Regions from separate parts of the Paraburkholderia sp. GAS199 genome, predicted to be linked through region 2. Evidence: riboswitches for the same ligand, from Rfam matches in the RefSeq annotation. Region 2 holds a riboswitch; each other region holds the start of a gene.

Region 1 (10,661 bases), on a different contig from region 2:
GCTGTGCGGCGGACGCAACGTCTTCGCGTCGCTCGAACCGCTCGTGCCCACCGTCTCCACGGAAGCCGTGCTGGCGGCGAACCCCGAAGCCATCGTGACCGCCGCGCAAGGCGCGACGAAATCCGATACGGGTTTGCCGCAACTCGGCATGTGGCGCGCGTGGCCCGCTCTGAAGGCGGTCGCGAACGACAACCTGTTCGCGATCGACGGCGATCTGATCAATCGTCCCGCGCCGCGTCTCGCAGAAGGCGCGAAGCTGCTGTGCGAAGACCTCGAGGCCGCGCGTTCGCACAGGAAGCGCGGCGAGTGACACGCACGAGTGACGTCATGACACGCTGTTGCGTTCACGGCCGTATTCACCGCGCGCGCTCAGCTCAGGCATTCCATCTGACCAGCGACCACTGAGCGTTGTCTTCACTGCGGCGCAGCCAGACGATGCCCGCCATATCGATCGACCATCGCAGGCAGCGTTCGAGCGACACCTCCAGCGCGAGCGATCCGATCACGCGCATCACGCCCGCGTGCGTCACCACATAAGCCGGCGCCAGTTCGCGCGTCTGCGCAAATGCATCGAACCAGGTCCGCACACGTTCGACGAACTGCGCCACGCTCTCGCCGCCATGCGCACGCGCATGCTCGAAATTGGCGGCCCATTCGTCCAGTTGCGTACGGTCGATCTCGTCCCAGCGCTGCTGTTCCCAGTCGCCGAAATCCATTTCCTTCAGGCTGGCGTCCTGACTGACCGTGCAGCCGAAATTGTTCGCGAGGGCAACGGCGAAACTCGCGCAGCGCGTCAGCGGACTCGAGATCGCGACGCGCGGCGGCGGCACCTGCAAGGTGGCAAGTTTCAAAGCCAGTTTGCTTGCGCTCGCTTCCACGTCTTCCGCGAGCGCCACGTCGCTATTTCCGTAACACACGCCGGCGTCCAGCGCGACGGCAGGATGGCGAATCAGGACGATATCCATGCGAGCCCCACCATGTAGATGCTCAATTCAAAAATCTGTTGTGCGAAGCCGAGGCAGTCGCCGGTATAACCGCCAATGCGTCTGACGAAATAGCGGCCTGCGGCATAACGCAATACCATCAGCACAGCTAACGCCGTGCCCGCGAAGCGCCAGTCGGGCGACGCGAATCCATTCGGCCACAGCAGCCACGGCAATCCGGAGACGAGCGTGCAAACGAATGCGCGATTGCCCAGACGTTGAGCGACCGGCCGCGCCTTGCCTTCGGCGCGCACGTAGTCGAGCGTGACCAGATAGCTGATTGCTGCAGTACGACTCGCGGCATGCGCGGCAATCATCAGCGCCGCCGCGCGCGTGGGCGGCAACGCGGCGAGCATTTGCCATTTCAACGCAAGTGCGATTACGAGCGCAATAGCGCCGAACGCGCCGATGCGCGAGTCATGCATGATACGAAGCACATCTTCGCGCGTATAGGCGCCACCGAACGCATCGACGCAATCGGCGAGACCATCTTCGTGAAACGCTCCGGTGACGAGCAACGACGCCGCCATCGACAGCAACACCGCCACGCCCGCGGGAAACACATGCAAGGCCGCGAGATAAACGAGCGCGCTCAATCCGCCGATCAATAAACCGACGAGCGGAAAATAGCGCGCCGCCGCGTTCAGATAATGCGGTTCGAAGCCGACCCAGCGCGGCACCGGCACGCGCGTGAAATAGCCGAGCGCCGTGAAGAAATAGCGCAGTTCAGCAAGCGGATTCATGAATGGGCCGGGCGTGGGTTTCGGTATGAAGTTTCAGGCATCGCGATTCGCGACACCGGCCGATTCGAAGCTCGCCATCTCGTTGACGAACGCGGTGGCCGCGCGCAACAAGGGTACGGCGAGCGCCGCGCCGGTGCCTTCGCCGAGACGCATGTCGAGCGAGAGCAGCGGCAATGCGCCGAAGTAATCGAGCATGCGCCGATGCCCCGCTTCGTTCGACGCATGCGCGAACACACAGTAGTCGCGCACACTCGGCGCATAGGCGTCGGCCACCAGCAGTGCCGACGTGGCGATGAATCCGTCGACGAGAATCGTCATGCGCGCCTGCGCCGCGGCGAGATACGCGCCCGCCATCATGGCGATCTCGAAACCGCCGAACGTGGCGAGCGCATCGATGGCGTCGACCGTTTCAGGATGACGCGCGAGCGCCGACGCCAGCACGTTGCGTTTGTGCGCGAGTCCGGCGTTGTCGAGTCCGGTGCCGCGCCCCACGCATTCGTCGATCGGCACGCTGCACAGACGGCTCATCAGACACGCCGCCGCCGACGTATTGGCAATGCCCATTTCGCCGAAGCCGATCACGTTGGTGCCGAGCGCAGCGTGATGCTGCACGCGAGCGGCGCCCGCGCGCATCGCGGCCAAGGCTTCCTCGCGCGTCATGGCGGGTTCGTGCGCGAAGTTGCGCGTGCCGGCCGCGACCGGAATGTCGACGAGACCTGCGGTGGACGGCAAGGGCGTTGCAATGCCCGCGTTCACCACTTCGAGTTCGATGCCCGCGACGCGGCTCAATGCGTTGATCGCTGCGCCGCCGGCCAGAAAGTTGGCGACCATTTGCGCGGTGACGGCTTGCGGATAAGGACTCACGCCTTCGTTGGCAATGCCGTGGTCGCCGGCGAACACGATCATCGCCGGACGTGTCACGGCGGGACGCGTGCTGCGCTGGATCAGACCCATCTGTCGAGCCAGCGTTTCGAGCCGGCCGAGACTGCCGGGCGGCTTGGTCTTCGTATCGATGATGTGTTGCAGTTCGGCGCGCATGGACTGATCGAGCGGCTCGACTTCGGGCAATCCCGGCAAACGTGGCAGTGAAGTCATAAGGGGTCTGCGTAAAAAGAGTAAGTTGAGCTGACGGCGGACGACTAACGGTGCGGCGCGGGAATCAGCGCCTCGTGTTCGCCGTCGCGAATCAGGATCAATGGATAGCCGAATGCGCGGCTCGTGAGCGTGGGCGTCAGTACGTCGTGAACCGGGCCGGCATACGCGCCGCCTTCGCCGTCGAGCAGCAACGCGTGCGTGGCGAAGCGGCGCGCGAGATTCAGATCGTGACAGGAAAACAGCACCGTGCGCGCGGCTTGCTGCGTCCAGGCGACCAGCGCGTCGAGGCAGTCAATCTGATGATGCAGATCGAGATGCGAGAGCGGCTCGTCGAGCAGGAGCAACGAAGCGTCCTGACACATCACGCCGGCCAGCGCAACACGTTGACGTTCGCCGCCCGAGAGCGACAGCACGTCACGCGAGGCCAGAGCGGCGAGGCCGAGCAGATCCAGTGCGGCCTGCGCCGCGTCGCGATCCGCTTCGCGTTCCCAGCCCCAACCGTTCAGGTGCGGAAAGCGATTGAGTGTCACGATGTCGAGCACGCTCGCGCTAAATGCATCGTGCGCGCTTTGCGGCATCAACGCGCGGCGCCGTGCGAGCGGCAGCGCGGGCCAGTCGGCGAGACGCGTGCCGTCGAGTTCGACGTGTCCCGCCGACGGCGTGGAGAGTCCGGCGAGCGTCGAGATTAGCGTAGTCTTGCCCGCGCCGTTCGGACCCGCGATGCACCAGACTTCGCCCGCGTAAAAGGTGTGCGTGAAGGCGTCGAGCAAGGTCCGCGCGCCGGCGCGCAAGCTCAGACGCTGGACGCTCAGCGAAGCATCGGAAGCGGGACGCAATGCGGTCGATGCCTTCATGAGCGCCGCCTGCGCAGCAGCATCCACAAAAACACCGGCACGCCGACAATCGACGTAATGACGCCGACCGGCAGCTGCGCCGGCGCGATCACCGTGCGCGCGATCAGATCGGCGCCCATCACGGCCGCGCCGCCGCCGAGCGCGGCGGCCGGCAGCAGCATGCGCTGATCGTTGCCGAACGCGAGCCGCAGCATGTGCGGCACGACGAGACCGACGAAGCCGATCGTGCCCGCCGTGGTCACCGCCGCCGCCGCCGCGAGCGACGCCACCAGATACACGCGCAAACGCAGCGGCATCACCGCGACGCCGAGCGCCTGCGCGGCAGCATCGCCGCGCAGCAGCACGTTCAGTTGCGGCGCGCACGGCACGATGGCCACCAGCACCACGACGAGCGCTGCGAGCGCCGTCCAGGGCAACGCGCCGCCGTTCAGATCGCCGGTCAGCCAGAACAGCATGCCGCGCAAACGGCTATCGGGTGCGAGATTGAGCAGCAAGGTGATGAGCGCGCCCCAACCGGCGGCAATGACCGCGCCGGTCAGCAGCAAACGGGGCGACGTGTCCTGCGGTTCGCCGCGCCACAACTCGCGGCGCGCAAGACCGAGCACCAGCAGAATGGAAACGAAGGCGCCGGCGAACGCGCTGGCGTCGACGATCCACCAGGCGCAGCCCGCGATCATGGCGATCAACGCGAAGGTGGCCGCGCCGCCCGAGACGCCGAGCACATACGGTTCGGCCAGCGGATTGCGCAGCAGCACCTGGAGCAATGCGCCGGCCAACGCGAGCAAGGCGCCGCACGCGAAACCCGCTAATGCACGCGGCAAACGCAGATTGCGCACGATTTCAGCGGCGAGGTCCGAGGTGCCGTGTTGCGAAGGCAGCAACGCCGCGAGCACGCGCGACGGCGCGAGCGGCACACTGCCCAGCGCGAGCGACGCCATCAGCAACGCGAGCGCGATCACGCCGAGCGCGAGCCAGATCGTGGCCGCGCGTTTCGCGCTCATCGCGCGCAACGATGCGCCCGGCGAAACCGCCGGAACCGAAGCGCGGTTCAAGCGCGCGCCCTCAGCGGACGGCATGCGTTACTGCTGCTGCCAGCCGACCGTGACATAGGCACCGCGTCGCGGCGAGTTATACGAGTAGGCCGTTTCATAGTCCTTATTCAACAGGTTCTGGATTTGCGCCGTCACGTACCACGCTTTCGTGAAGTTGTAGCGCGCCGACAGATTCACGACACCGTATCCGCCCAGCTTGCCGCTGCTGTCTTCACGCGGTCCACTCACGATCCACTCGCCGCCGACGCGCCATCCGGCCAGGCTGCGATTCACCGCCAGCGATCCGAAACGCCGCGCGCGGCGCACGAGGTCGACGTCGTTGTCGAGATCGACCGGATTCTGCAGCGTGAGCGACGCGCGCACGTCCGTCTTACCGACGTGACCGCTCCACGATCCTTCGAGCCCCTGCACCTTCGCATGCCCGACGTTCTCGGCGACGTAGATGCCGGGCGTCACCTGCTGGTAGTCGATCAGATTCGAGTAGCGTGTCTGGAAAGCACTCAGCCGCATCACGCCCAACGCATTCGACGCGTACTGCAATGCTGCTTCGACCGAATGACTGCGCTCGGGCTGGATCGATGGATTGCCGCTGAACGGATAGTACAGATCGTCGAAGCTCGGCGCGCGGAACGAATCCGAATAGCTTGCGGTTGCCTTCCAGTGATTCGTGATGTCGAAACCGTAGCCGAGATAGTAACTGTTCGCTCCGCCGAAATCGGAATACTGATCGCGCCGAACGTTGGCCTGAATCTGGTTGCGTCCGAAGCGTCCCGTGTAGCCGACAAAGCCGGAATCCACGTGACGGTCTGGCGCGGCGAACGTGTCCGAGTCGAGCGTCTGATCGAGATGCTCGTAGCCCACCTGCAGTTTCTGCTGCGCGGCGAGCGCGAAATCGTTCTGCCATGTGTACTGGCGATTGTCGGTATCGAAGCGGCCGTTGTAGACGCCGTTGGTGTTCGACACGCTGCGATCGTCGCCTTCGGAGACGATGAAGTGCGTGGTCCACCAGTCGGTGAGCTTGCCGTTTGCGAACGCCGACACCTGGCGCACCTTGCTGGACAGATTGTTCAGATCGGTCGGCACGCCATACGCGTTGTCGTAGCTGTTGTTGCCGTTCGACTGGAAATACGTGACGCCTGCATCCCACTTCTCGCTGAACTTGTGACGCAGCGATGCACTGATGCTCTCGTTCAGATAGCCGTTCGCATTCGGATTCGCGCCCGGCGCTTCACGCGGATTCAGCGAGGAAAAGCCATCGTCTTTCGAGCGCGCGAGCGAGATGCTGAAGGTCGTGTTGCCGTCTTTGTCCAGCGCGCCGTTCACGCCCGCCTGCTGCGTTTGCGTGTGATAGCTGCCGTAGCCGAGCGAGAAATTGAAGCGCGGCGGATGATCGCCGCCGTCTTTCGTGAAGACCTGCACCACGCCGCCGATCGCGCCCGACCCGTATAACGCCGACACGTTGCCGTTGACCACTTCGACGTGATCGACCTGATCGAGCGGAATCTGCGCGAGTTGCGACGAACCGAGACTCACCGAATCGACACGTACGCCGTCGATCAGCACGAGCGACTGAGTCGACGACGCGCCGCGCAGAAACAGGCTGGTCGTGGAACCGGGACCACCCGTGCGGGATATCTGCGCGCCCGGTGCGAGTTGCAGCAGACCCGGCAGATCGGTAGCGGTGGTGTCGGCGATATCCTGCTGGTCGAACAGCGTGGTCTGTGGAATGGCGTCGGCAAGCGGTTGCGGACCGCGTTCAGCGGTGACCACGAGCGGCGACAGTACGACGGATGACTCAGCGACGGAAGACGCAGCGACCGACGCGGCCGCCGGTGCAGCGTCCGCTGCGGAAGACGACGGCGTAGCGGACGCATCAAGCGCGGCGGCCTGCGCATGCACGACGAGCGGCGTGCTCGCAAACGCGAGCATCGCCGCACGAGCGATGGGGGACAACATGGAGTGGTATTCCTGTGGATAGCGTGCGCGGCCCGCTTCCCCGCAGGCCGATGCGTAACGAGGCGCCCGCACTTTAACGTTTGCGCGGTGACGACACTCTCCCTCTGGCCGGTATCCGGGCTGGCGACACATCGATCCCGCCTTCCCACGCGTGACGCGCAGTGGCACACTCGCACGTTCAGCTTCGAACATGCGGTTGGAATCGACCTGCATGTGATGCGGTCGCTTACCGTTGCGGGGGCAGCGCAGGTTGGCGCGTTCGGCAGAAATGAACGGCGCGCCCTGCTTCCCGTTTAACTGCGCACACTATGAAAAGCGCGCGCGGGCACCAGAGAACGATCAGTTTATGAGCGCCCTCCCGACCCGTCAAGAATCGTCAAAACGTGTTCGTGCTGTTCTGTAAAACGCAGGTTATTGTCCGATGCATGAGTGGTTTTTCATCGTAAGGTCCATAAAATGCCTGCATAAAGCGATGTTGTTACGTCTCGAAACGAGACAATAGTCGGAACCTGCGATATTCCGCGCTAAAATGCGATGTCTTTAGAGGACGCAGCACATGCTCACCGAACTCGAATCACTTTCACAGAATATCGGCAAGCTGATCGCGATCAGCCAGCGGCACAACGAAGCGCGTCTCGCGCTCGAAGAGCAGCTTGCGCAATCGCGCGCCGAGGCCGAAGCCACGCGCACCGAACTCGCGTTGTTGCGCGAGGAGCGCGATGCGCTGCAAGCGGAACGCGACGCCCTGTCGGCAAAAATCGACGACGCCCAGGTGCGCCTGAATGCGATCATCGAGAAGCTGCCGCGCGCTCGCGCGCACAACGAGCCGGACAACCAGCTCGATCTGCTCGAGCCCGCGCAGCAGGAGCTCGCGCACGAGGTCAATGCCGATAGCGAAGCCACCCGCCACGGAGAAAATGCATGACCACCAAGCAGATCGAAGTATCGATTCTGGGCGTACCGTACCGGCTCGCCTGCTCGCCGGAAACCGAAGGCGCGCTGCTTGAAGCAGTGGCTCGCGTCGACGCGGAAATGTCGAAGATCCGTAACAACAGCAACGTGCGCGGCACGGATCGCATTGCTGTCATGGCTGCGCTGTCGCTGGCATCGGAACTGCTTAAGCTTCAATCGAGCGTGCGGCACGGAGAAGCATTTCCCGCTGAGGAAATCCGGCGTACAATGCATCAAATGAACGAACAACTGGGTACTGTGATTCAGCAGTACAGCATGCAGTAAGCGGTCTGCACTGAGTACCTAAACAGTTTCAAGCAACCTGTCCTGAGACAGGTTGCGAATTCAAGTGAGGTGCGTGAGCGAAGTCTCGGGCAAACGTTTGAGTTCAACAGGTCAAGCTTCCCTGCCTGGTTCGCCAAGGTCATATATTCCTTGAACCAATGCCATGTGCACGGTTGCGGAAATTTGTAGCACGGGTGTGCGCGTCACTCTGTCTGATGTACCCGAAGTGCTGCTAACTGCGACCAATTCTGAACCCCCGGTTCAGGATGCCGGCCTAGCGGCTAAGGCGGGGACCTTATTCAAAACGGCATCGGACTTCGGTTCGGTGCCGTTTTTCTTTTGGTGCTGCGTTCGGTGCTGCGTTCAGGTACCGCGTTCGGTGCTACGTTCAGGCGCCGCGTTTTTTCTGCGTTCTTTTGCTGTCGGGTTTTTAGCGTTGCGTTTTCAGGGACCTTCGCGGGAACATCAACCTCTCCACGTTCTATTCGATTCATGCGCTACTGGCTAATGAAGTCCGAACCGGACGAAGCAAGCATCGACCATCTCGCCCATGCACCGCACCGCACGTTGCCATGGACCGGCGTGCGCAACTATCAGGCGCGCAACTTCATGCGCGACGTGATGCAGGTCGGCGACGGCGTACTCTTCTATCATTCGAGTTGCCCCGAACCGGGCATCGCGGGTCTCGCCGAGGTGTCGTCCACCGCGTATCCGGACCCCACACAATTCGACAAGAAGAGTCCGTACTACGATCCGAAGTCGTCGCAGGAAACACCGCGCTGGCTGCTCGTCGACGTCGTATTCAAAAAGAAAATTCCGCTGATTCCGCTCACCGCTCTGCGTGAGCATGAAGAACTGAAGGACATGCGCGTGCTGGCCAAAGGCAACCGCCTGTCCATCACGCCGGTGACCGAAGCCGAATGGCGCTTTATCACGAAGCAGCTTGTCTGAGATCGAGGTAAGCGTCGAATCCGGGAACCAAGCGAAGGTTACAAGCGCCTAACGGACTCGCAAACGGGACTTGCAAGCGCCGTGCCATTGCGCGGCGCATGTCCTGTTCGTGCGCAACCGTTCAAGCAAAGGGTCCAACAATGAAAAACAACACCGCTCGTGCACTGGCGCTCGCTCTCGCGTGCGCTGCACCCGCCGCGCTCGCGCTGACGCCGGTCATGGCTCGCGCGCAAACCGTCACGCAGTATCAGCCTGCCGGCGTGCTGTCGCTGAATGCGCAGGCGAGCGCCGAGGTGCCGCAGGACGTGGTCGACATCACGCTGTTCTACGAGCAGGAAGCGAGCGATCCGTCGGCACTCACGTCCACGCTCAATCAGCGCGCAGACGCCGCGCTGCAAAAAGCCAAGGGCGTGAGCGGCGTCACGGCGCGCACCGGTTCGTTCTCGATCTATCCGTCCACGGATCGCGACGGCCGCATTTCCGCGTGGCGCGGCCGTACCGAGATCGTGCTGGAATCGCACGACTTCGCTGCGGCATCGAAGCTCGCCGGACAGATGGCATCGATCATGCAGGTCGGTAACGTGCAATTCTCGCTGTCGCCGGAAGCGCAACGCGCGGCCGAGCAGAAGCTCACCGGCGAAGCCATCAAATCGTTCCGCGACCAGGCGGCTTCGTCGGCGCAGGCGTTCGGTTACAGCAGCTATTCCATCCGCGAGGTAAACGTGGGCCACAACGGCGTCATGCCGCGTCCCATGATGATGATGAGCGCGCGCGCCATGGGCGCCGACGCAAAAGCCGCGCCGGTACCGCTCGAAGGCGGGACATCCACGGTCACCGTCAACGTGTCCGGCTCGGTGCAGATGAAGTAATCAGCGGAATCGAGCGGGACTACGCGCAAAAAAAACGCCACGGCATGCCGTGGCGTTTTTGCGTTTGTTGTACCGACGTGCGGTATGTCGTTCAGTTCACGCCCACGGCCTGCGCCGGTTCACGACGCGCGCGCCGATACGACCAGACCAGCATACCGATGCCCGCGAGAATCATCGGCAGCGAGAGCCATTGCCCCATCGAAAGACCCATGGCGAGCAAGCCGAGGAAGTCGTCGGGTTCGCGCGCGAATTCCACCGTGAAGCGCGCGAGGCCGTAGCCGATCAGGAAGACCGCGGAAATCGCGCCCATCGGCTTCGGTTTGCGCGAGAAGAAGAACAGCACGAAGAACAGCGCGACGCCTTCGAGCGCGATCTCGTACAACTCCGACGGATGACGCGGCAGCATGTGATATTGCGCGAACACTTCGTTCAGATGCCATTGCGCGGCAAGATCGGGATGCTTGCTGAGCCACACCGCGTCGTCCGGTGCGGCGCCCGGAAACAGCATCGCCCACGGCGCTGTCGGGTCGGTCACGCGGCCCCACAGTTCGCCGTTGATGAAGTTGCCGAGGCGCCCTGCCGCGAGCCCGGTCGGCACCATCGGCGCGACGAAATCGGTCACTTGCAGCCACGAGCGTTTGCGTTGATAGGCGAACAGCACCATCGCGAGCGTCACGCCGAGGAAGCCGCCGTGAAACGACATGCCGCCTTCCCACACCTTGAAGATGTCGAGCGGATGCGCGAAGTAAAAACTCGCCTTGTAGAACAGCACGTAGCCGAGGCGGCCGCCGAGAATCGTACCGAGCACGCCGTAGAACAGCATGTCGTCGATGTCCTTGGCGGTCCAGCCTTGCGCCGCGACATACGGCAAACGCAGGCGCAGACGGCCGACGACGATCGCCGCGATGAACGCGACGAGATA
Region 2 (10,661 bases):
GCGCGTCTGCAGACCGCGAACGAGCGGCTGGCGGCGCTGCCCGACGTGTCGTCCGCGATGCCGGTCGACGAGGCGCGCCGCAACGCCGGAATCGCGCGCGACGCGCTGGAAGCCGCGCGTCAGACGCTGGTGCAGGCGGCCGAGCGCAAGTCCACCGCCACGGCCAATACGGAGTCGCTGGAGAATCAGGTGCGGCGCAAGCAGGCCCAACTCGACGACGAAGTCTTTCGCCGCGACCGGGCGCTGTGGCAGTCGAAAATCGTCGAGCAACGCGTTCAGCTCGATGCGCTGAAAAAGCAGCTCGACGTGCGCGAGCGCGAACTGGATGCCGCGCGTCTCGACGATCCCGCCGCCGAAGCGAAGCGTTATCGCGACTCGGCGCAACTCGCGCGCGAGGAACAGCACGAGCGCCAGGTGCGCATCGCGCAATTGCGCAGTCAGCTCGAAACGGTGGGCGCGTCGGGTTTGGGCGAACGCCTCGCCACGGTGCAGGCGTCGCTCGAACAGGCCACGCGCCGCAAGGACGAACTCAGTCTGCGCGCGGGCGCATTGAGTCTGCTCGACGACGTGCTCGTCGACGAACGCGATGCGGCGGTCGCGCAATTGCGCGCGCCCCTGACCGAACGGCTGGGCCATTATCTGAAGCGGATTTTCCCGCAGTCCGCGATCGCGCTGGGCGACGATCTGAGTCCCGCGACACTGGAGCGTCACGGTCGCGCCGACATGCTGGAGGCACTCAGCTTCGGCACGCGCGAGCAATTGGGCATTCTCACGCGTCTCGCGTACGCGGACCTGCTGCAAGCCTCGGGACGTCCCACCTTGCTGATGCTCGACGACGCCGCCGTGCACACCGACGCCGCGCGGCGCGACGCCATCAAGCGCGCGTTGATCGACGCCGCCACGCGGCATCAGATTCTCGTGTTCACCTGCCATCCGGAGCTATGGGACGATCTGGGCGTCAGGCAGCGGGCCATCGACGATTTCAAGGTCGCGGCGTGAGCGTGTTCGACGGCACGCGCCGATCTTTCGGGCGGGCATGAGCACGCATAACCCAGGCATAACCCAGGCACAAACCAGCAAGCGGGGAACAGCATGACTGAGCTTTATCGCGGCATGGACCAGACGGCGCTGCGGGCCGCCTACGACAACGTGGCGGCGGTCGCGGACGTGGCCGAGCGCATGCTCGGCTTTCAGCAGCGCAGCGCGCAGTTGTACGCCGGCGTGCCGAATCGCCGCGACATCGCCTATGGTCCGCTCGAACGTCAGCGCTACGACTGGCTGCCGTGCGGCCAGCCGGATGCGCCGACGTTCGTGTTCATTCACGGCGGCTACTGGCAGGCGCGCAGCAAGGAAGATTTCGCCTTCGTCGCGAGCGGGCCGCTCGGCTGCGGCTTCAATGTCGTGCTCGCGGAATACACGCTGGCGCCCCAAGCCACGATGACGCAGATCGTCGGCGAAATCGACGCCTTGCTGGCGGCGCTTGCCGCCGACCGCGACGGGCTCGGCACGCGCACGCCGCTGTGTCTCGCGGGACATTCGGCGGGCGGCCAGCTGAGCGCGCTGTATCGCGCGCACGAGCAGGTGGTGCACGCCATGCCGGTGAGTGCGCTGGTGGACCTCGAACCGATCGCGCTATCGTGGCTCAACGAGAAGCTGCAACTCAGTGCAGCCGAGATCGAAGCCTATAGTCCGATGCGGCATATCGGCCGTGGCGTGCCGATGACGGTGACAGTCGGCACGGCCGAATTGCCGGAGCTGGTCCGGCATTCGCGCGACTATGCGGCGGCGTGCCGCGAGGCGGGCGAGCCGGTCGAGTTCGTGCCGCTCGCCGGCTGCAATCACTTCACGATTCTCGACGACCTCGCGCGGCCCGACGGCATACAGATGCAGGCGCTGGTGCAAGCCATGCGGCCGCGCGGGTAGGCTCAGTCGTTAGTCGCGCCTGGAACGCTCACTCGTACCAGCGCGGCGTATAGACCCATTCGGTCCGGCCGCCGTCGGGCGAAAAACTGCGCGTCGTTGACGAACCCACGATTACCATCGTGCGCATGTCCACGTCGGACGAGCGCAGTTCGCCCAGCGTGACCGTGCGCAGCGTGGCGCCGGGCCGGCCGATGTCGCGCCCGAGCACGACCTTCGTGGCGGGCGTGCGGAACGCGCGCACGATCTCCAGCGCGCGATCGAGTTGCCAGGGCCGCGCGCGCGAAATCGGGTTGTAGAAGGCCATCACCAGATCGGCCGCGGCCGCATGTTCGAGCCGCTTTTCGATGATCGTCCACGGCTTCAGATTGTCGGAGAGCGACAGCATGCAGAAGTCGTGTCCGAGCGGCGCGCCGGCTTGCGCGGCGGTCGCCATGGCGGCCGACACGCCGGGCAGAATCGCGAGTTCGACGGTGTGCCAGTGCGGGTGATCGGCGCCGCTTTCGTCGAGCGCTTCGAGCACGGCGGCGGCCATCGCGAACACCCCAGGATCGCCCGACGACACCATTACCACCGAGCGTCCCGCGCTCGCCAGTTCGAAGGCATGGCGCGCACGCTGCATTTCCTCGCGATTGTCGGTGCCGTGCACGCGCTGATCGGCGCGCAGCGGGCCGGCCATTTTCACGTAGGTGTCGTAGCCGAGAATATCGGTGGCCTGGTCGAGCGCGGCGCGGGCGTCCGGCACCATCAATCCGGCGCTACCGGGACCGAGACCGATCACGGTCAGCCGGCCGCGCCCCTGGCCGATCGTCGCGGCGTCGATGGCGAGCGGCGCGAGTGCCAGCGCGACACCGGTGTGGGCGTCGTCGTGCAGCGTCTGGTAGGGAATGCGCAGCGCGGCATGCAGCAGATTGCTCGGCGGTTCGCCGTCTTCGGGACGGGTTTGCGCGAAGCGCAGCGGGACGCCGAGCGTCGCGGCGGCGTCGGCCAGCGCGGGTTCCGGCATGCAGTCGGCCGGTGCGAGCAGCGCGGCGAGCGAGAGCGCGGCAAGGCCGTGCGCGTCGAGTGCCGCGTGTACCCGGTCGACGAGTTGCGCGCCTGCCGACGGTTCGTTGCCGGCACGCGCCATGGAGAGCGCCGCCACCACGCTGCGTGGATGGATCACGAGTTCGTCTTCGCGACCGCTCCATGCGCGCGGCGTGACGCGAATCGCGAGACGCGCCGACGCCGAGCGCGGCAACTGTGCCTCGTCGAGCCAGGGCGCTTCGCCTTCGATACGCGTGCTTTCGCCCGCCAGCAGATCGGAGACGAAACGCTTGCCTTGCGTGATATCCGCGAGTGCGTAGCCGTCCGGCGGATTGAGCACGCAGGTGCCGAAGCGTAACTCGCCGCTGGTCGTGATCGCCGGACTCACGGCCAGCGCGGCGGCGATTTCGCGCGCCATCACGTTGACGCCCGCGAGACCGCCGAGCAGCGGCACGACCGCGCTGCCGTCTTCCGCGACCGCGAGCACCGGCGGCTCCGCGCCTTTGTTCGACAGCGACGGCGCGAGGCAACGGATCACGATGCCCGCTGCGCACAACGCCACCACCGGCACGCCGCGCCCGTACAACTCGCGCAGATGCGCGCCGAGTTCGTGATACGGCACGTCGGCCTCGACGCGCCCCTGCAGTGCGTGCACCTGAGCGCCGGGATAGCGGCTCTGGATGCGCCGCGCCGTGTCGAGCGCGCCCGCGCCGAGAATCACGATGGCGGGCGGCGTCAGCCTTGCCATTTTTCCCCCGGCACCACGAGCAGCGAAAAATACGGCGACGCCATCGGATCGACTTCCGCGAGCGGCACGATGCGCTGGTTGCCCATGGTCGCGCGCTCCACGTAAAGCGCGCGTCCGGCGAGACCGAGTTCGCCGAGCACGCGCCGCACCTTGTCGAAATTGCGGCCGAGTTTCATGATGACGGCGGCATCCGCGTCGGCGAGACGACGGCGCAATTCGTCTTCGGGCAACACGCCCGACAGCACCGAGAGACTCTGGTTGCGATACACGAGCGGGGCGCCGAGCACCGCCGCGCCGCCGAGCATCGAACACACGCCGGGCACGACCTCGGCTTCGAAGCGCGCGGCGAGCCGGTCGTGCAGATACATATACGAGCCGTAGAAAAACGGATCGCCTTCGCAGATCACCGCGACGTCGCGGCCTGCGTCCAGATGGCCGGCCACGATTTGCGCGGCGGTGTCGTAAAAGTCCGCGATGATCGCCTCATAAGACAAAGGCGGTTCGAGCGCTTCGGTGGTCACCGGATAGACCAGCGGCAAATGCTGCTGCGCGTCGTGCAGATGCGCCTCGATGATGCTGAACGCGTTGCCTTTCTTGCCCTTTGCCACGAAGTACGCGACCACGGGCGCGGCCTTCAGCAGACGCAGCGCCTTGAGCGTGATGAGTTCCGGGTCGCCGGGACCGACACCGAGTCCGAACAGACGTCCTTGCACCGTCATTTACTCGACCTCCGTGGCGAGCGCGTTGACCGCGGCAGCCGCCATCGCGCTGCCGCCGCGTCGTCCGTTGACCACCACGAACGGCACGCCGCGGCTGTCGGCGGCGAGCATCGCTTTCGATTCCGCCGCGCCGACGAAGCCGACCGGAAAGCCGAGAATCAGCGCGGGCCTGGGCGCGCCGGCGTCGAGCATGTCGAGCAGATGGAACAGCGCGGTCGGCGCGTTGCCGATCACCACGACGCTGCCGGCGAGATGCGGGCGCCACAATTCGAGCGCCGCGGCCGAGCGGGTGTTGCCGAGTTCGCGCGCGAGCGCGGGCACGTCGGCATCGGTCAGTGTGCAGATCACCGGGTTATCGGCGGGCAGCCGCGCGCGCGTGATGCCCTGCGCGACCATGCCAGCGTCGCAGAGAATCGGCGCGCCTTGCGCGAGCGCGGCGCGGCCCGCTGCGCCCGCGCCCGGCGAGAACTGCAGGTCGTCGATCACGTCGACCATGCCGCACGCGTGAATCACGCGCACCGCGAGTTTTTCGAGGTCGGCGGGAATGCGCGCGAGGTCGGCCTCCGCGCGGATCGTCGCGAAGGATTGGCGATAGATCTCCTGACCGTCGCGAATGTAATCAAGCATCTAAAGGGCTCCGGGCCAGTTGTTCGAGCATGGCGGCAGCCTGTTCGATCGTGAGTTGCCGCGCGACGGATGCGCCGAAATCTGGCGAAGCGTCGCCCGGCGAGGTGTCGCCCAGCGAGGCTTCGCCCGGCGATGTGTCGCGGCGATAAAGGTCATACATGCCGGGTGAGACGGCCAGCAGTGTGTAAGGCGCGCAAGCCGCCGCCGCACACGAACGCGAGCAGCCGCTCAGGTGGACTTCGACGCCGTCGGGCAGCCGTGCTGCCACGCGCAGCGCGTCGGCCTTGGTGTCGGCGTGGCTTTTGACGCAGCCGGCCGAGCCTGCGCAGGCGATCACGCGCGCGAGCGGATCGCCGGCATCGCAAGCGAGACCGAGTGCTTGCAACGCGTCGAGCACGGCGCCTGTCGACTCACGCGCGACGTCGGTCAGCAGCACGCTTTGCCACGGCGTCATGTGCAGCGTGCCGTCGCCGTGACGATGCGCCAGCGCGGCGAGGCCACGCAAGGCGGCGGCGTCGAGGCGTCCGAGCGGCGGCTGACCGCCGACGTGCCACCTTTGACGCATGTGCCACCTGTGCAATTCGCCGGCCGCGCGCTGTGGATGCGCGCCCAGACGAAGCGTGGCGTCAACTGGCGTGGCGCGTTGCCAGGTGGCGAGCGCGGGGTCGTGTGTCAAAGGAAAATCGAGGTAACGCTGGGCGTGTTGTAAAAGCGCGTCCGGCGCATGGGTCGCCAGCAGGTGACGCATGCGCGTTGCGTCAACCGGTGCGAGATCGAGAAACATGTGCAGCAACGCGCGAACGACAGCCACGACTTGCGTCGGCAGGACGGCAACGAGCGCGGCGCTGCGCGGATTCATGACGGCGGCGACGACGTTGCAATCCGGCGCGCAGTCTTGCCCGAGCCGACCGGTAGCTTTCACGGGCGTCCCGTCGCGCGAGTCAGGATCGCGCCGCGTAGCCGGCGGCGGACCACCCGCGAGACCGAACACGAAGCGCACGCCGTCTTCGCCTGGCGTGGCCGCGATCCAGATATCGTGTGGATGATCGAGCCTCGCGAGCGCTTCGCCGCCGTCGAGCAGCAACGCGAATTTCGGCGACAGCGCCGCGAAGCGCGCATCGCCTTGCAGCAAGGCGAGCAGGTCGGCGCACAGGTCGCGCGTGTCGAACAGGCAAGCCGGATCGCGTCCGGCGAGCGGACTGAGCATGACGTTGCGCACGTCGTCGGCGGCTGCGGTGAAGCCGGACAGCGGGCCAAGCTGCGCATCCAGCAACATGTCGATCAACGCGCTTTCGTGTCCTTCGCGCACCCCGCGTATCTGCAGGTTGGCGCGGTTCGTCACTTCCACGACACCGGCTGCGTGCTGCTCACTGGCAGCGGCGACCGCTTCGGCCTGCGCGGCGCTCAGCACGCCGCCGGCCAGCTTGATCCGGCAGATGCCGCCGTCGCGCGCCGACACGATGCGCAGCAGCCCCGGGCATGCCGAGGGCCGCGGCGCGAGCGCAGCGTCGGATCGGGTAGTGGAGGGCGCAGCTGGATTCAAGACGGACACCGGGTTGAGCGTCGCGCGACGGCCCGAGCCGCCCGCAAGGCGGGCATGGCTGCGGCATCGGTACACCCCGCCCGATGTAGGCTGGCACGAACAGTCTGGCCGGCAGGTCTCCTGGCTCGCAGGTCGTGGTCCGCCGCTGCCTTCCCGGTCATCGCGATTCGACATCGCGATGCAACCAGTGGCGCGGAGCGCAGGCGGACTCGCTGCATACAGTTGCGGGGGCAGCCACAGTGACGCTGTGTTCCCTCTTCGGCCCCGAAGGGCACCGGCGGCTGTATTATGCCTTTTTTCGAACAGCACAACGAGCTTGGACGCTTTGACCAGCGCGGCACAGCGCTTTATTTAGAGATACTTTGACGTTACGGAACGAGGATGGATGCATGCCGGCGTGGCTGACAGTGGTGGGCATAGGCGACGACGGCTTTGCCGGTTTGGGAAGGCCCGCGCGGCGTGCTTTGCTGGAGGCGTCGGTGGTGTATGGCGGCGAGCGGCATCTGGAGATGCTGCCGGCGCGGCTCGCTGCGCGACGCGCGGCATGGCCGCGTCCGTTCGATCTCGCGCCCTTGCTGGCCGAGAGAGCGGGACCGGTGTGCGTGCTGGCGAGCGGCGATCCGATGCTGTTCGGCGTGGGCGCGACGCTCGCGCGGCAATTGCCGGCGGGCGAGTTGCGCGTATTGCCGGCGCCGTCGTCGGTGTCGCTGGCGGCGGCGCGGCTCGGCTGGCCGTTACAGGACGTCGCCACGGTGTCGCTGGTGGGCCGTCCGTTGCCCACGCTCAACGCGTATCTGCACGACGGCGCGCGCATTTTCGTGCTGAGCGCGGACGGCCGCACGCCCGCGGCGCTCGCCGAATGGCTGAACGCGCGCGGCTTCGGCGCGACGCGCATGATCGTGCTGGAACATCTGGGCGGTGATTCGGAGCGCCGCGTCGACGGCCGCGCCGATCAATGGTCGGCCGGCGAAACGGCCGCGCTGAACCTGATCGCGCTCGAATGCCGTCACACGGCGGGCGCGCCGCGTCTGCCGCTCACCGCCGGCTTGCCCGACGACGCCTTTCGTCACGACGGCCAGCTGACCAAGCGCGACGTGCGCGCCATCACGCTCGCGCGCCTCGCGCCGACGCCGGGCGAGCTGCTGTGGGACGTGGGCGCGGGCAGCGGCTCGATCGGCATCGAATGGATGCGCGCGCATCCCACCTGCCGCGCCATCGCAGTCGAAGCCAACTCGGAGCGGCAGCGTTTCATCGAACACAATCGCGACGCGCTGGGCGTGCCGGGTCTGCAACTCGTGGCCGGCCGCGCGCCCGACGCTCTGGACGGCCTGCCCGTGCCGGACGCGGTGTTCATCGGCGGCGGCGCGACCGCGCCCGGCGTGCTCGACACCTGCTGGGCCAGCTTGCGCGAAGGCGGCCGGCTGGTCGCCAATGCCGTCACCTTGCAGGGCGAGTCGGCGCTGGCCGCGTGGCGCGAGCGGCATGGCGGCACGCTCACACGTATAGCGCTGGCCGAAGCGCAGCCGCTCGGCGGCTTCGATACCTGGCGTCAGGCCTTGCCGATCACGCTGCTGGACGTCACCAAACCGGCCGCCGCGCCGAACGCCGATTCTTCCCCGCAACCGTAATGCGCGACGAAACGCCCGAACAGCCCGCGCCGCTCCGCAGCGGCTACACGACCGGCAGTTGCGCCACTGCGACCTCGCTCGCGGCGGCGCGTCTGCTGCTCGCGGGCGTGGTCAGCGACGTGGCGGAAATCGTGTTGCCGAAGGGGCAACTCGTGCCGATGCCGCTGGTGTTCTGCCGACGCACCGACGATGGCGCGGAAGCCGGCACCGTGAAAGACGCCGGCGACGATCCCGACGTCACGCATGGCGCCGTCGTGTTCGCGCGCGTGCGTTTGCTGCCGCAACCGGGCGTGGTGTTTCGCGCGGGACCGGGTGTCGGCACGGTGACGCGCGCGGGCTTGACCTTGCCGGTCGGCGAGCCGGCCATCAACCCCGTGCCGCGCCGGATGATGACCGAACATCTCGCCGAACTCGCAACGGAGCACGGCTACGCGGGCGGCTTCGAAGTCACGGTCGGCGTGGAGGGCGGCGAAGCGCTGGCGCTGAAAACCATGAACCCGCGGCTGGGCATACTCGGCGGCCTGTCGATACTGGGCACCACCGGCATCGTGCGGCCGTTTTCGTGTTCGGCGTATATCGCGTCGATTCACCAGGGCATCGACGTCGCGCGCGCCAACGGTTACACGCATCTCGCGGCCTGCACCGGCAACGCCAGCGAAGATGCGATGCGCGCGCACTACGGTCTGCCCGATATCGCGCTGATCGAGATGGGCGACTTCGTCGGCGCGGTGCTCAAGCACATGAAGCGCGCGCCGGTCGAGCGCCTGAGCGTGTGCGGCGGCTTCGGCAAGCTGAGCAAGCTCGCTGCCGGCCATCTCGATCTGCACAGCCGTCATTCGAGCATCGACCTCGACAGCCTGGCGTCGTGGGCTGCACAGGAAGGCGCCGACGCCGACCTGCAGCAGGCCATTCGCGGGTCGAACACGAGCCAGCAAGCCGTGGCGTTGGCACACGCGCGCAACGTGCCGCTCGCCGATATCGTCTGCGCTCACGCGCTTGCCGTGGCGCGCGACATCGTGCCGCCGCAGGTCGAGATCGAGATGTTTGCGATCGACCGCGCCGGCACGCTGATCGGACGGGCGCGATGATGCGTCAGGCACGACGCGCGCTGCTGCTGGGCGGCACCGGCGACGCGCTGAAGATCGCGCGCCAGCTTGGGCCCGGGCACGTGTACAGTCTCGCCGGGCTGGGCAAGGTGCCGGACGATCTGCGTTGCACGGTGCGCGTCGGCGGTTTCGGCGGCAGCGATGGCATGGCGCGCTATATCGAAGCGGAGCGCATCGGTCTCGTGATCGACGCCACGCATCCGTATGCCGCGCAGATCAGCGCGAACGCGGTGCACGCGAGCCGCGCGGCGCGCGTGCCGTGCTGGGCGCTGCGTCGCGAAGGATGGCAGCCGCAGGCCGCCGACGACTGGCGCATGGTCGGCGATTGGGCCGAACTCAGCGGCGCGCTTGCGCCTTTCGCGAAGCCGCTTTTCACGCTCGGCCGTGAACCGCTCGCGCATCTGGACGAGATTCCGCCGCATCAGTTCTGGACCGTGCGCTGTCTCGATCATGAAGAAGGCAACTCACGCGCACGCATTCTCGCGGCGCGCGGGCCGTTCACGCTGGAAGGCGAGCGCGCGCTGTTCCGCGCAGAAGCCTTCGACGTCGTGGTGAGCAAGAACAGCGGCGGCAGCGCCACCGAGGCGAAACTCGAGGTCGCGCGCGAACTGGGCTTGCCGGTGGTGATGTTGCGCCGTCCCGTGCTGCCGGACGTGGACCGCGAATTCGCACAGGTGTCCGAAGTTTTGCAGGCGCTCGGCGAGTTTTCTCAAGCATGAAGCGAAGCTGAAAAGCGATCGAAACGAATCACGGAGTCAGGCAATGACGGTGTTTTTTATCGGCGCGGGTCCCGGCGACCCGGAGCTGATTACGGTGAAGGGACAGCGTCTCGTGCGCACTTGCCCGGTGATCCTGTACGCGGGTTCGCTGGTGCCCGCTGCGGTGCTTGAAGGACACAACGCGCAGCAGGTCGTCAACACGGCCGATCTCGACCTCGATCAGATCGTTGCTTTGCTCGGCGACGCGCATCGCAAAGGTCAGGACGTCGCGCGCGTGCATTCCGGCGACCCGTCGCTTTACGGCGCGATCGGCGAACAGATCCGCCGTTTGCGCGAGCTGGGCATTCCCTATGAGATCGTGCCGGGCGTGACCGCAACCGCCGCCTGCGCCGCGGCGCTCGGCTGCGAACTCACGTTGCCCGAGATTTCGCAGACGCTGATACTCACGCGATTCGCGAGCAAGACGACCATGCCCGAAGGCGAGCAACTCGCCGACCTCGCACGTCATCGCGCGACCATGGCGATTCACCTCGGCGTGCGGCACCTGGCGCGTATCGTCGACGAATTGCGGCCGCATTATGGCGGCGCGTGTCCGGTCGCCGTGATCTATCGCGCCAGCTGGCCG
Region 3 (10,661 bases), on a different contig from region 2:
TTTTGCCGCTGGCCGCGTTGCTGGCCGGTTTCCTGGTGTTGTCGCCGCGTCGCTCGCTGCTTCTGACCGGCGCGCTGTGCATGCTGGCGGCCGCCGGCAGCGCAGCGCTGCTTTACAGCGCGCGGACGTGGATGTCGCCGGTGCCGGCGATCGTCGGCATGATCGTGGTGTATCCGATCTGGAACTGGCGCCGGCTCGAAATGACGGTGGCCTACCTGCGCGTGGAATTGCAGCGCCTCGCCGACGAACCGCATCTCCTGCCGCAGACGCCGCAGCGCAGCCGCGAGTTCGGCGGCGACGTGCTCGAACAGCACATGGCGCTGATGGCGCAAGCCGCGCAGCGCGTGCAGGACATGAAGCGTTTTGTCTGGGACAGTCTGGACAGCGTGCCCGAGCCGATTCTCGTCAGCGACATACGAGGCGTGGTGCTGATCGCGAACCACGCGGCGCGGGCGCACTTCGCGCGGGTCGAGGCGATGCTGCCGGAAGGCCGCCCGATGCAGGCGGTGCTCGGCGGTCTGACGCTGGTCAAGACGATCGATCGCGGCGCGCCGTCCGACGCCGACGACAACCGGCTCGCCCACGCGCACTGGCCCGCGCTGCTCGACCCCGCGCGCCACGAATTCGCCGCGCTGATGACGCAAGGCGTCGAGGTGCGCGACGCCGACGGGCGCGACCATCTGCTGCGCTATGCGAACTGCACCAACGCCGAGGGCGAAACCACCGGCTGGATCGCCGGCCTCGTCGACGTGTCGGCGCTGCATGCGGCCGAGCGTCAGCGGGAAGACGCGCTGCGGCTGCTGTCGCACGACATGCGCTCGCCGCAGGCATCGATCATCGCGCTGGTGGAACTCGAACGCGCGCGTGCCGAACCGGCGCTCGCGCCCGGCTTGCTGGAGCGGATCGAACGTTATGCGCAGCGCGCGCTGACGCTCGCCGACGACTTCGTGCAACTGGCGCGCGCCGAGTCGCAGGCGTACGTACTGGAGCCGGTGAGCCTGACCGAGCTGACCATCGACGCCTGTGACGAAGTCTGGCCGCAGGCGCACGCCAAACGCATCACGCTGCACACAGAAGGCGGAGACGCGGCGCACTGGATCTGCGCCGATCGTTCGCTGATGACGCGCGCGCTCGTCAACATCCTGAACAACGCGGTCAAATACAGTCCGCCCGACACGCGCATCACGTGCAGCGTCGGCAGTACGCCGGACACATCGAACGCCCGTGTGTCCTGCACGATCCGCGATGAAGGTTATGGCATTCCGGAGGCCTTGCAGGCCGGACTGTTCGAGCGCTTCCGGCGGTTTCACGAAAAGGACCGGCCCGACGTGGGCGGCGCCGGACTCGGCATGGCCTTCGTGAAAACCGTGGTGACGCGTCATGGCGGTGACGTTCACGTCGTCAGCGCGACGGGCAAGGGCACCGCCTTCACCATCGATCTGCCCGCGTGGGACGAGGCGCAAGCCGAGCCACCCGCACAACTGCTTTGAAGAGCGTACCGACATGCACACGCCATATTCCGACCGACCCGCCAGACCTCGTCCACAGCTAACCATGCTGATCTGTGCCGCGCTGGCCGCGCTCGGTCTCGCGGGCTGCGCCGGCTTGAGCGCCGATGTTCACACGACGCCCGCGCCGGTGGCGCTGCAGGGCGAGCGCAGTTATTCGATCGCTCGCATGCCGTCGCAGGATGCGAGCGCGGATCACCCGCAATTCGAAGCCTTGCTGCGCGACGAACTGGCGAACAACGGCTTCGTCGAGTCGGCGGCGCCGTCCGCGCGCTATCTGCTTTCCATCGCGTACGACACGCGTCCGTTGACGGTGAGCGTGGGCGCGGCCGACATGGCGAAGACGGCGGATTGCGCGTATGCATGCGAGCGGCCGCCGCAGCCCACGTTTTCGCTGTTCGGCGGACGCGCGTACCAGCACGCGCTGACCCTGCGGTTTTTCGAGCGCGCCAGCGGCCGCGAGGTCTACAAGGTCAGTGCAACGAGCAGCGATCGCGACGGCGATCCGTTGCACGCCATGCCGGCGCTCGTGAAAAGCGCGCTGGCGAAGTTTCCTTTCGATGCGCCGCCGGACTGGCGCGTCAAACTGCGGGTGACGGAAACGGGCCGCGCGCCGGAGGTGGTGTCGGTGACGCCGCTGCCGCGCTGAACGCGCGGCGTTGCAACGCCGACCAGCCTCGCGCGACGAAGCGTCAGCCGGGCGGCGCGTCTTCGGGCCAGAGGTTGTCGAACACGCAGTCTTCGAGCGGCAGGCGGCTTGCCCAACGCTCGGTTTCCAGCATCGGCTGATCGTAGAACCGGTCTACGTGACCAAGGCACAAAATCGCCACGGGACGCGCGCCCGGCGGCATCCGCAAGAGCGTTCGCACGGCGTCGACGTCGAACAGCGACACCCAGCCCATGCCGAGACCTTCGGCGCGCGCCGCGAGCCACATGTTCTGGATCGCGCACGCGACCGATGCCAGGTCCATTTCCGGCAAGGTGCGACGTCCGAAGATATGCCGCTCGCGGCCGTCCATGAGCGCCATCACCAGCAGTTCGGCGCACTCGCGCATGCCTTCCACTTTCAGCTTCATGAACTCTTCGCGGCGCTTGCCGAGCGCATCGGCCGTGGCGAGCCGTTCCGTTTCGACGGCGGCGTGCAGGCTCTCGCGCAATGTGGGATCGGTGATGCGCGCGATGCGCCACGGCTGCATGTAGCCGACGCTCGGCGCGTGATGCGCGGCGTCGAGCAGGCGGCGCAGCACGGCCGGATCGACCGGATCGGGCACGAAATGACGCATGTCGCGCCGTTCGTGGATCGCGCGGTAGACGGCGTCGCGTTCGGAGTCGTTAAAAGGCTTCGCCATGGAACAGGGCGGCCGTGAAGGCCGGGTTGGAGGGCCAATAGGCATGCATGTACGTCGCCACGATGGCGCCGACGCGGTACACCGCTTCGCCGGGCAAGTCTCCCGGCGCATTGCCGGGCGGCCGGCTCGCGTGACGCAGCGGCGCGAGCGGGGTGCTCAGCTTCGAATAGTGGAAGGTGTGGCCGGTCATCGGACCGTGCAGTCCGTCGATCTGCTGCATGCCGAGCGCGCTGAAGCGCTTCTGCAAGGTAGCGTCGCCAGGCAACAGGCCGAGCATGGACGTGGTGACGCCGTTTGCGTCCGTGAGACGATCGAGCAGATAGAGCATGCCGCCGCATTCGGCCACGAGCGGTTTGCCGGCCTCGGCGTGCGCGTGGATGGACGCCGCGCTCCGCGTGTTGCGCGCGAGTCGGCCCGCATGCAATTCCGGATAGCCGCCCGGCAGGTAGAGCGCATCGGCCGTGTCCGGCACAGGCTCGTCGGCGAGCGGCGAGAAATAGCTGAGCTCTGCGCCGAGCGCGTGGAGCAGCGCGATATTCGCCGGATAGATGAACGAAAACGCCGCGTCGCGCGCAATCGCGATCCGCTTGCCGGCGAGCAAGGGCGGCGGCACGTCGGCGCACGGCGCGCCGAACTCGACGGGCGGCGGCAGCTCCGCCAGCGCGGTGTGCGCGAGCGCGTCGGCGGCGCGTTCGAGACGCGCCTCCAGATCGTCGATTTCAGCGGCCTGATGCAGTCCGAGATGACGATCGGGCAACTCGATTCCGGCGTCGGCGGGAAGATGGCCGCACCAGCGCAAGTCGGACGGCAGCGCTTGCGCCAGCATCTGCGCATGACGCGGCGAGCCGACGCGATTGGCGAGCACGCCGAAGAACGGCACCTGTTCACGGAAATGCGCGAGGCCGAAGGCCACCGCGCCGAACGTCTGCGCCATCGCCTTGGCGGAAATCACGGCGAGCACCGGTACGCCGAACACGGTGGCGAGATCGGCGCTGCTCGGGGTGCCGTCGAACAGACCCATCACGCCTTCGATCAGGATCAGATCGGCTTCGGCGGCGGCCTGCGCGAGCAACGCGCGGCACGCGGATTCGCCCACCATCCACAGATCGAGCGACAGCACCGGCGCCCCGCTGGCGCGCGCAAGAATCATCGGGTCGAGAAAGTCCGGGCCGGTCTTGAACACGCGCACGCGCAGACCGCGGCGCCGGTGATAGCGCGCGAGTCCCGCCGTGATCGTGGTCTTGCCCTGACCGGAGGCCGGCGCGCTGATGAACAGCGCGGGACATGCACCGGCAGCGTTACCCGACGAGGCCGCGGCCATCTGTCAGAACTCCACGCCGGCTTGCGCTTTCACGCCTTGCTCGCGATACGGATGCTTGACGATGCGCATTTCGGTGACGAGATCGGCGGCCTCGATCAGCGCGTCGGGCGCGTGACGGCCGGTCACGACCACGTGCAGCATGGCCGGGCGCGCGTTGAGCACGCCGAGCACTTCGTCGAGCGGCAGGTATTCGTACTTCAGGACGGTGTTCAGTTCGTCGAGAATCACCATCTGGTACTCGCCGCTTTCGATCATGCGGCGCGCTTCGTCCCAGCCTTTGCGGGCGGTGGCGATGTCGGCGTCGCGATTCTGCGTGTTCCAGGTGTAGCCGTCGCCCATCGTGACGAAATCGCATTGCGCGATGGCGCCGAGGAAGTCGCGCTCCGACGTGTGCAGCGCGCCCTTGATGAACTGCACGACGCCAAGACGCATGCCGTGTCCCAGCACGCGCACGGCCATGCCGAAGGCGGCCGTAGTCTTGCCTTTGCCCGTGCCCGTGTTGACGATCAGCAGGCCTTTTTCATGCGTGGCGGCGGCCTGCTTTTTCTCGTGGCCTTCGCGCCGGCGCTCGGTCATGCGTTGATGGGATTCGGGATCGGTCTTCATGGACGGTCCTGTGAAAGATCGGGTTGGAGTTGAGTCGTGGCAATCGCAACCGTGACGTTGCCGAAAGCGGTTTTAGGCAGCGCGAGCGCGACTGTGGCGCCGCACATCTGCGTGGCCGCGAGCACCGCGCAGGGCTCGCAGACGCCGTCCACGCCGAGATGCGTGCGGGCGGCGCAGGACGCCAAGCCCGGCGCGCCGAGGTTCGCCGCGGCGGCAATCTCGGCCCGGCCGAACAGGGTCAACGGCAGCGCGTGACGGGTGCAGAATTCGCGCAGGCCGGCTTCGTCCGATTTCAGATCGACTGTTGCGACGACGCCGACGCCCGCCATGTCGTGCACGCCGAGCGAGCCGAGTGCCGCCTGCACGGCCGCTTCGATCTGCGCGGCACTCGCGCCGCGGCGACAACCGATCCCGACGGTGAGCGTTTTCATTGCGGCTCGCGGCCAAGGTCGTCCACGCGCTGTGTGCGCGGCAAGGCCAGCGACGCCACGCCGCCGATCACGACGATGGCCGGCGAGCCGAGTCCGGCGTGCGCCACGGTGCCGGCGAAATCGCGCAGCGGCGCGAGCGCGTGCCGTTGCTCGGGACGGGTGGCGGATTCGATCGCTGCGCATGGCGTGTCGGCGCTCATGCCGGCCGCGAGCAGCGCGGCGGCGATATCGTCGAGCCGGCGCATGCCCATGTAGATCACGAGCGTCATGCGCGTCGCGACGAGCGCCTGCCAGTCGGGCTCGGCGCTGCCCGCGCCGTGACCGGTCACGAATACCACGCCCTGCGCGTGATCGCGATGCGTAACGGGAATGCCGATCGCGGCGGGTGCCGCGATGCCGGCCGTAATGCCGTTGATCACTTCGACCTCGACGCCGGCCTCGTGCAGCGCCTGCTGTTCCTCGCCGCCACGGCCGAACACGAACGGATCGCCGCCTTTCAGACGCGCCACGCTGCGCCCGGCCTGCACATGCGCCAGCATCATCGCGACGATGCCCGCTTGCGGCGTCGACGGATGACCGCCGCGCTTGCCGACGTAGACCACCTGCGCGTCGGCGCGCGCGAATTGCAGCACGTCGGGATTCACCAGATCGTCGACCAGCACCACGTCGGCTTCGCCGAGCGCGCGGCATGCCTTGAGCGTCATCAGTTCGACGTCGCCGGGACCGGCGCCGATCAGCCAGGCGCGGCTCATCGCGGCGCGCATGGCACGCGCCATGTCGTGACAAGGGGAAGAGGTCGGACCGTGAAGACGGCCCAGCGGAAATAAGAGGTCATGCAGCACGACAGATTGCACACGCCGGCGCCGCCATTCGCCGCGAAGTCGTCGAACACTCATCGAACTGAGCATTTCGCGGGCGAACGGGTGTGCCGCAACGTGTTCCAGCGCCTTCGCATCCGTCCCTCGCGGATTCCGGCGTCCGGCAGCGTGGGGTTCGCCGCCTCCGCGTCTGGCCGGTATCCGGGCTGGCGGCCTCATGCGCTTTGCCTTCCCGTCCGGTTCGCCGGACAGTGGCATTGCTGAAAACGCATGCGCGTGGCCAGACTGTCGAGCCTGGCGACGCAGGTCGCTTACCGTTGCGGGGACAGCACAGGTTGAGCGCGCAGCGCGCTGCCTGTTTCCCGTTTAACTGCGCATGCGAACGCATGCGCGGGCACCAAACGCGCGCATACGATAGCACACGGGATGCCTTTGAAGTACCCCGCGCGGCACGCTCCCGCCGACGTCCGGACGCCCGTGTTTCCTTGACGTGGCGGGGTGGCGAGCCTAAACTCGCACGCACTTTGGTGCTCGTGTGCGCGCTTTGCGCGTACGCAGTTAAACGGGAAACAGGGTGCCTGTCGCGCGAGCGGCCGGCTCGACCTGTGCTGCCCCCGCAACGGTAAGCGAAATGCGGTGCTGCTGGATTTTTCAGCGCCGCGGAGCCGGCTTCGATGTCCACGCGCAAGGCCGCGTCGGCATATCACCACTGGACGAGAAATCACTCGTCCGGGAAGGGGAAGCGGCGCTTTCGCCAGCCCGGATACCGGCCAGAGAAGCAATGACGAACGCCGCGGGGATGCGGCGTCGCGCTCATGATCTCATTCCTGTTTTTCGTTGCTCCGGCAACGCCGTTTTTCGTCCCCGTGCGTGAATATGCGTTGGCACATTTGTGTAGGCGCATTCGAGCTGCCGCAGGGCGAAAGCCGTGTATGCCGACCGATGCCTCGCACGCGGACGCGAACGTGCCACTCCTACGGATGGACACTACGATGCAAACTCAACTGCGCAAGATTCCCGTCACCATCGTCACGGGCTTTCTCGGCAGCGGCAAGACCACGCTGCTGCGCCACATTCTTCAGCATGCGCAAGGCAAGCGCATCGCGGTGATCGTCAACGAGTTCGGCGAACTCGGCATCGACGGAGAAATCCTCAAGGGCTGCGGCATCGGCTGCGACGAGAACGGCGTCGAGACGGAAGGCCAATTGTATGAACTGGCGAACGGCTGCCTGTGCTGCACCGTGCAGGAAGAGTTTTTCCCGGTGATGGAAAAGCTCGTCGAGCGACGTGGCGAAATCGATCACGTGCTGATCGAAACCTCGGGTCTTGCCTTGCCCAAGCCGCTGGTGCAGGCATTCAACTGGCCGCAGATCAAGAACAGTTTCACCGTGGACGCGGTGGTGACGGTAGTGGACGGTCCGGCTGCAGCGAGCGGCCAGTTCGCCGACAACCCGGTCGCCGTGGACGCGCAACGCAAGGCCGACCCGAATCTCGATCACGAATCGCCGCTGCACGAATTGTTCGAAGACCAGCTGTCCGCCGCCGATCTGGTGATCCTGAACAAGACCGATCTGCTCGACGAAGCGCAGCAGGGCGCGGTGGAAACGCTGATTCGCGAAGAGATTCCGTCGCAGGTGAAGATCGTGCGCGCGCATCTGGGCCAGCTCGACCTGCACACGCTGCTCGGTCTCGAAGCGGCGTCGGAGGAAACGATCCATCTGCGCCACGATCACCACGGTTCCGCCGAGGACGCCGATCATCACCACGACGAGTTCGATTCGGTGGTGGTGCAGGCGAACGCGAGTTCGCGCGAAGCGGTCATCGCGGCGTTGCAGTCGCTGGTGGAAAGCAACACGATCTATCGCGTGAAGGGTTTCGCCGCCTTGCCGGGCGCGCCGATGCGCCTCGTGATTCAAGGCGTGGGCCGCCGTTTCGACAGCTATTTCGATCGACGCTGGCAAGCCGGCGAACTGGAGCGCATCCAGCATTCGAGCCGCTTCGTGCTGATCGGCGAAGACCTCGACCAGGCCGCGCTGCAACGCGCGTTCGACGCTGCGCTGGCCGCCGCGCTCGCCGTGCCGTCGAACGAAGCGCAACAGGCCTGACGCCATGCATCTGCTGCGCACGACGCCGGGCGGTTTCGTCGACGACACGCAAGGCGTCATCCGCATCGATCAGCGGCCTGCCGAGATCGTCGTGCTCAGTTCCGCCGACACCACGCTGTCGCTGCTCGCGAGCGTGGTGCCGCGACTCGGCGACGGTTTTCCGAGCGTGCGTCTGGCGAACGTCACGTATCTGCGGCAACCGGCGTCCGTCGACTTTTACGTCGACGACGTGTTGCAGCATGCGCGCGTCGTGGTGGTGGATCACCTCGGCGGCGAGGCTTACTGGCCGTACGGCATCGAGCAGGTGGTGGCGCTCGCCGAACGTAACAAGCAGACGCTCGCCATGTTCTCCGGCGATCTGCAGGAAGATCCCAATCTGCTCGCGCGCAGCACGGCCGACGCGGCGCTGTGTCATCAACTGTGGCGTTATCTGCGCGAGGGCGGTCCGCAAAACGCGGAGGCATTCCTGCGCTGTATCGCGTTCCTCGAATTCGGTCACGGCCGCGAACCGGCGCCGCCGCGCGTGCTGCCCGCTGCCACGCTCTACCACCCGCAACTCGACACGCCCACGATTGCCGACTGGCAGGCGCGCTGGCGCGAGGGCGCGCCGGTCGCGGCGATTCTGTTCTACAAGGCGCATCTGCAGGCGGCCAACACGGCCGTGTTCGACGCGCTGATCGACGCGCTCGACGCGCAGGGCCTCAACCCGCTGCCGATCGCGATCACCTCGCTAAAAGACGCCATGAGCCGCGACGTGGTGCAGCAGTTGTGCGCGCAGCACGAGGTCGCGCTGGTGCTCAATACCACGGCCTTCGCCGCCTCGGCGATCGACGATCCCGAGCCGCTCGCGCTGGCCGGCGACGCGCCGGTCCTGCAGGTGATCCTGAGCGGCGGCAATCGCGAAGACTGGCTCAAGGACAATCACGGCCTGAATTCGCGCGATATCGCCATGCATGTCGCGCTGCCGGAAGTGGACGGACGCATCATCACGCGCGCCATCAGCTTCAAGGGGCTCGCCTATCGCTGCCCGCACACCGAAGTGGACGTGGTGCGCTATCAGCCGGATCAGGAACGGATCGGTTTTCTGGCCGAGCTGAGCCGCCGCTGGTGCCGCCTGCGCACGCTCGACAATGCGGAGAAAAAGCTCGCGCTGATTCTCGCCAACTATCCGATGAGCGAAGGACGCATCGGCAATGGCGTCGGTCTGGATACGCCTGCTTCGGTGGTCGGCATTCTGTCGGCCTTGCGCGATGACGGCTATCGCCTCGCCGGGCTTCCCGCGGACGGCGACGCGCTGCTGAAAAAACTGACCGAAGGCGTGACGAACGATCCGGTCGTGCGCGATCTGCGTCCCGCCTTGCAAAGTCTCGCGCTCGACGATTATCTGACGCACTTCGCGCGGCTTCCGGCCGACGCGCGCAACGCGCTGAACGCGCGCTGGGGTCCGCCCGAACAGGACCCGACCTTGCGGCGCGGACGCTTCATGATCGCGGGCTGGCGCTGCGGCCAGGTGTTCGTGGGAATTCAGCCTTCGCGTTCGCGCGAACAGGGCGACTACGCGAGCTATCACGACGCCGAGCTGGTGCCGCCGCATGCGTACCTGGCGTTCTATTTCTGGCTGCGTCATCAGTTCGGCATCGACGCGGTGGTCCACGTCGGCAAGCACGGCAATCTGGAATGGCTGCCGGGCAAGAGCGTCGCCTTGAGCAACGCGTGCTGGCCCGATCTGATTCTCGGGCCGATGCCGCATCTGTATCCGTTCATCGTCAACGATCCCGGCGAGGGCAGCCAGGCGAAGCGCCGCGCGCAGGCGGTGATTATCGATCACCTGATGCCGCCGCTGACGCGCGCCGAGAGCTATGGTCCGCTGCAGGATCTGGAGCGGCAGGTGGACGAATACTACGAAGCGCTGATGGTCGATCCGCGCCGCGCGAAGCTGCTGCGGCGCACGATACTCGCGACCATCGTCGAACACCGTCTGCATGAGGAGCTGAGTCTCGCGCAACCGTCCGGTGAAGACGACGAAGACGTGCTGCTGACGCGGGTCGACGCCTGGCTGTGCGAGTTGAAGGAAGCGCAGATTCGCGATGGCCTGCACACGTTCGGACAGTCGCCGCAAGGTGTGCAGCGGCGCGACACCTTGCTCGCGCTCGGGCGCTTTCCCGTCGGCGACGGACAGAACGGCAAGGCGGGTTTGATCGACGCGTTGGCGCGCGACCTGCACATGGATCATTTCTTCGATCCGCTCACGGTGGACTGGAGCGCGGCATGGACGGGGCCGCGACCCGCCATGCTGGCGCGCGTGAGCGATGCGCCGTGGCGTCATTGCGGCGATACGCGCGAGCGCCTGGAGTTGCTCGCCGCGCAGCTGTTGCGTGACGTGTGCGGCGATTCGCAGTCGGAAGCCGGCGACGAGTTCGCGGCATTGCCGCACACCGAACGCGTGATCGAGCGCTTGCGCGACGATATCCTGCCGCGGCTCGACGCCTGCGGCCGCGAGGAAATGCGCAATCTGAAGCGCGG

Evidence for each region. Region 2 has a riboswitch for cobalamin ahead of P3T18_RS16245 (precorrin-3B synthase). Riboswitches for the same ligand answer to the same signal wherever they lie in the genome.
Region 1: it holds a riboswitch for cobalamin, as region 2 does, so the genes downstream of both, P3T18_RS07045 (TonB-dependent receptor domain-containing protein) here and P3T18_RS16245 (precorrin-3B synthase) in region 2, are expected to answer to the same signal.
Region 3: it holds a riboswitch for cobalamin, as region 2 does, so the genes downstream of both, cobW (cobalamin biosynthesis protein CobW) here and P3T18_RS16245 (precorrin-3B synthase) in region 2, are expected to answer to the same signal.

Annotation. Positions count from the first base shown of each region.
Region 1 covers NZ_JBNDMM010000002.1:203,579-214,239, forward strand. The annotation lists gene P3T18_RS07015 (cobalamin-binding protein) at 1-310, shown strand, start outside; gene cobC (alpha-ribazole phosphatase) at 375-965, opposite strand; gene P3T18_RS07025 (adenosylcobinamide-GDP ribazoletransferase) at 950-1,726, opposite strand; gene cobT (nicotinate-nucleotide--dimethylbenzimidazole phosphoribosyltransferase) at 1,760-2,821, opposite strand; gene P3T18_RS07035 (ABC transporter ATP-binding protein) at 2,866-3,675, opposite strand; gene P3T18_RS07040 (FecCD family ABC transporter permease) at 3,672-4,751, opposite strand; gene P3T18_RS07045 (TonB-dependent receptor domain-containing protein) at 4,755-6,683, opposite strand; cobalamin riboswitch at 6,773-7,031, opposite strand; gene P3T18_RS07050 (ATPase) at 7,240-7,608, shown strand; gene P3T18_RS07055 (cell division protein ZapA) at 7,605-7,919, shown strand; RNA gene ssrS (6S RNA) at 8,035-8,216, shown strand; gene P3T18_RS07065 (EVE domain-containing protein) at 8,412-8,870, shown strand; gene P3T18_RS07070 (SIMPL domain-containing protein) at 9,011-9,739, shown strand; gene lgt (prolipoprotein diacylglyceryl transferase) at 9,831-10,661, opposite strand, start outside.
Region 2 covers NZ_JBNDMM010000003.1:1,039,481-1,050,141, forward strand. The annotation lists gene P3T18_RS16220 (AAA family ATPase) at 1-999, shown strand, start outside; gene P3T18_RS16225 (alpha/beta hydrolase) at 1,093-1,923, shown strand; gene cobJ (precorrin-3B C(17)-methyltransferase) at 1,952-3,694, opposite strand; gene P3T18_RS16235 (precorrin-2 C(20)-methyltransferase) at 3,682-4,413, opposite strand; gene P3T18_RS16240 (precorrin-8X methylmutase) at 4,414-5,040, opposite strand; gene P3T18_RS16245 (precorrin-3B synthase) at 5,033-6,583, opposite strand; cobalamin riboswitch at 6,677-6,877, opposite strand; gene cbiE (precorrin-6y C5,15-methyltransferase (decarboxylating) subunit CbiE) at 6,973-8,211, shown strand; gene P3T18_RS16255 (cobalt-precorrin-5B (C(1))-methyltransferase) at 8,211-9,299, shown strand; gene P3T18_RS16260 (cobalt-precorrin-6A reductase) at 9,296-10,036, shown strand; gene cobM (precorrin-4 C(11)-methyltransferase) at 10,080-10,661, shown strand, end outside.
Region 3 covers NZ_JBNDMM010000012.1:4,434-15,094, reverse strand. The annotation lists gene P3T18_RS33475 (CHASE2 domain-containing protein) at 1-1,490, shown strand, start outside; gene P3T18_RS33470 (DUF4136 domain-containing protein) at 1,555-2,157, shown strand; gene bluB (5,6-dimethylbenzimidazole synthase) at 2,201-2,857, opposite strand; gene P3T18_RS33460 (cobyrinate a,c-diamide synthase) at 2,841-4,178, opposite strand; gene cobO (cob(I)yrinic acid a,c-diamide adenosyltransferase) at 4,182-4,784, opposite strand; gene P3T18_RS33450 (cobalamin biosynthesis protein) at 4,781-5,215, opposite strand; gene cobA (uroporphyrinogen-III C-methyltransferase) at 5,212-5,967, opposite strand; cobalamin riboswitch at 6,209-6,450, opposite strand; cobalamin riboswitch at 6,542-6,822, shown strand; gene cobW (cobalamin biosynthesis protein CobW) at 7,026-8,138, shown strand; gene cobN (cobaltochelatase subunit CobN) at 8,143-10,661, shown strand, end outside.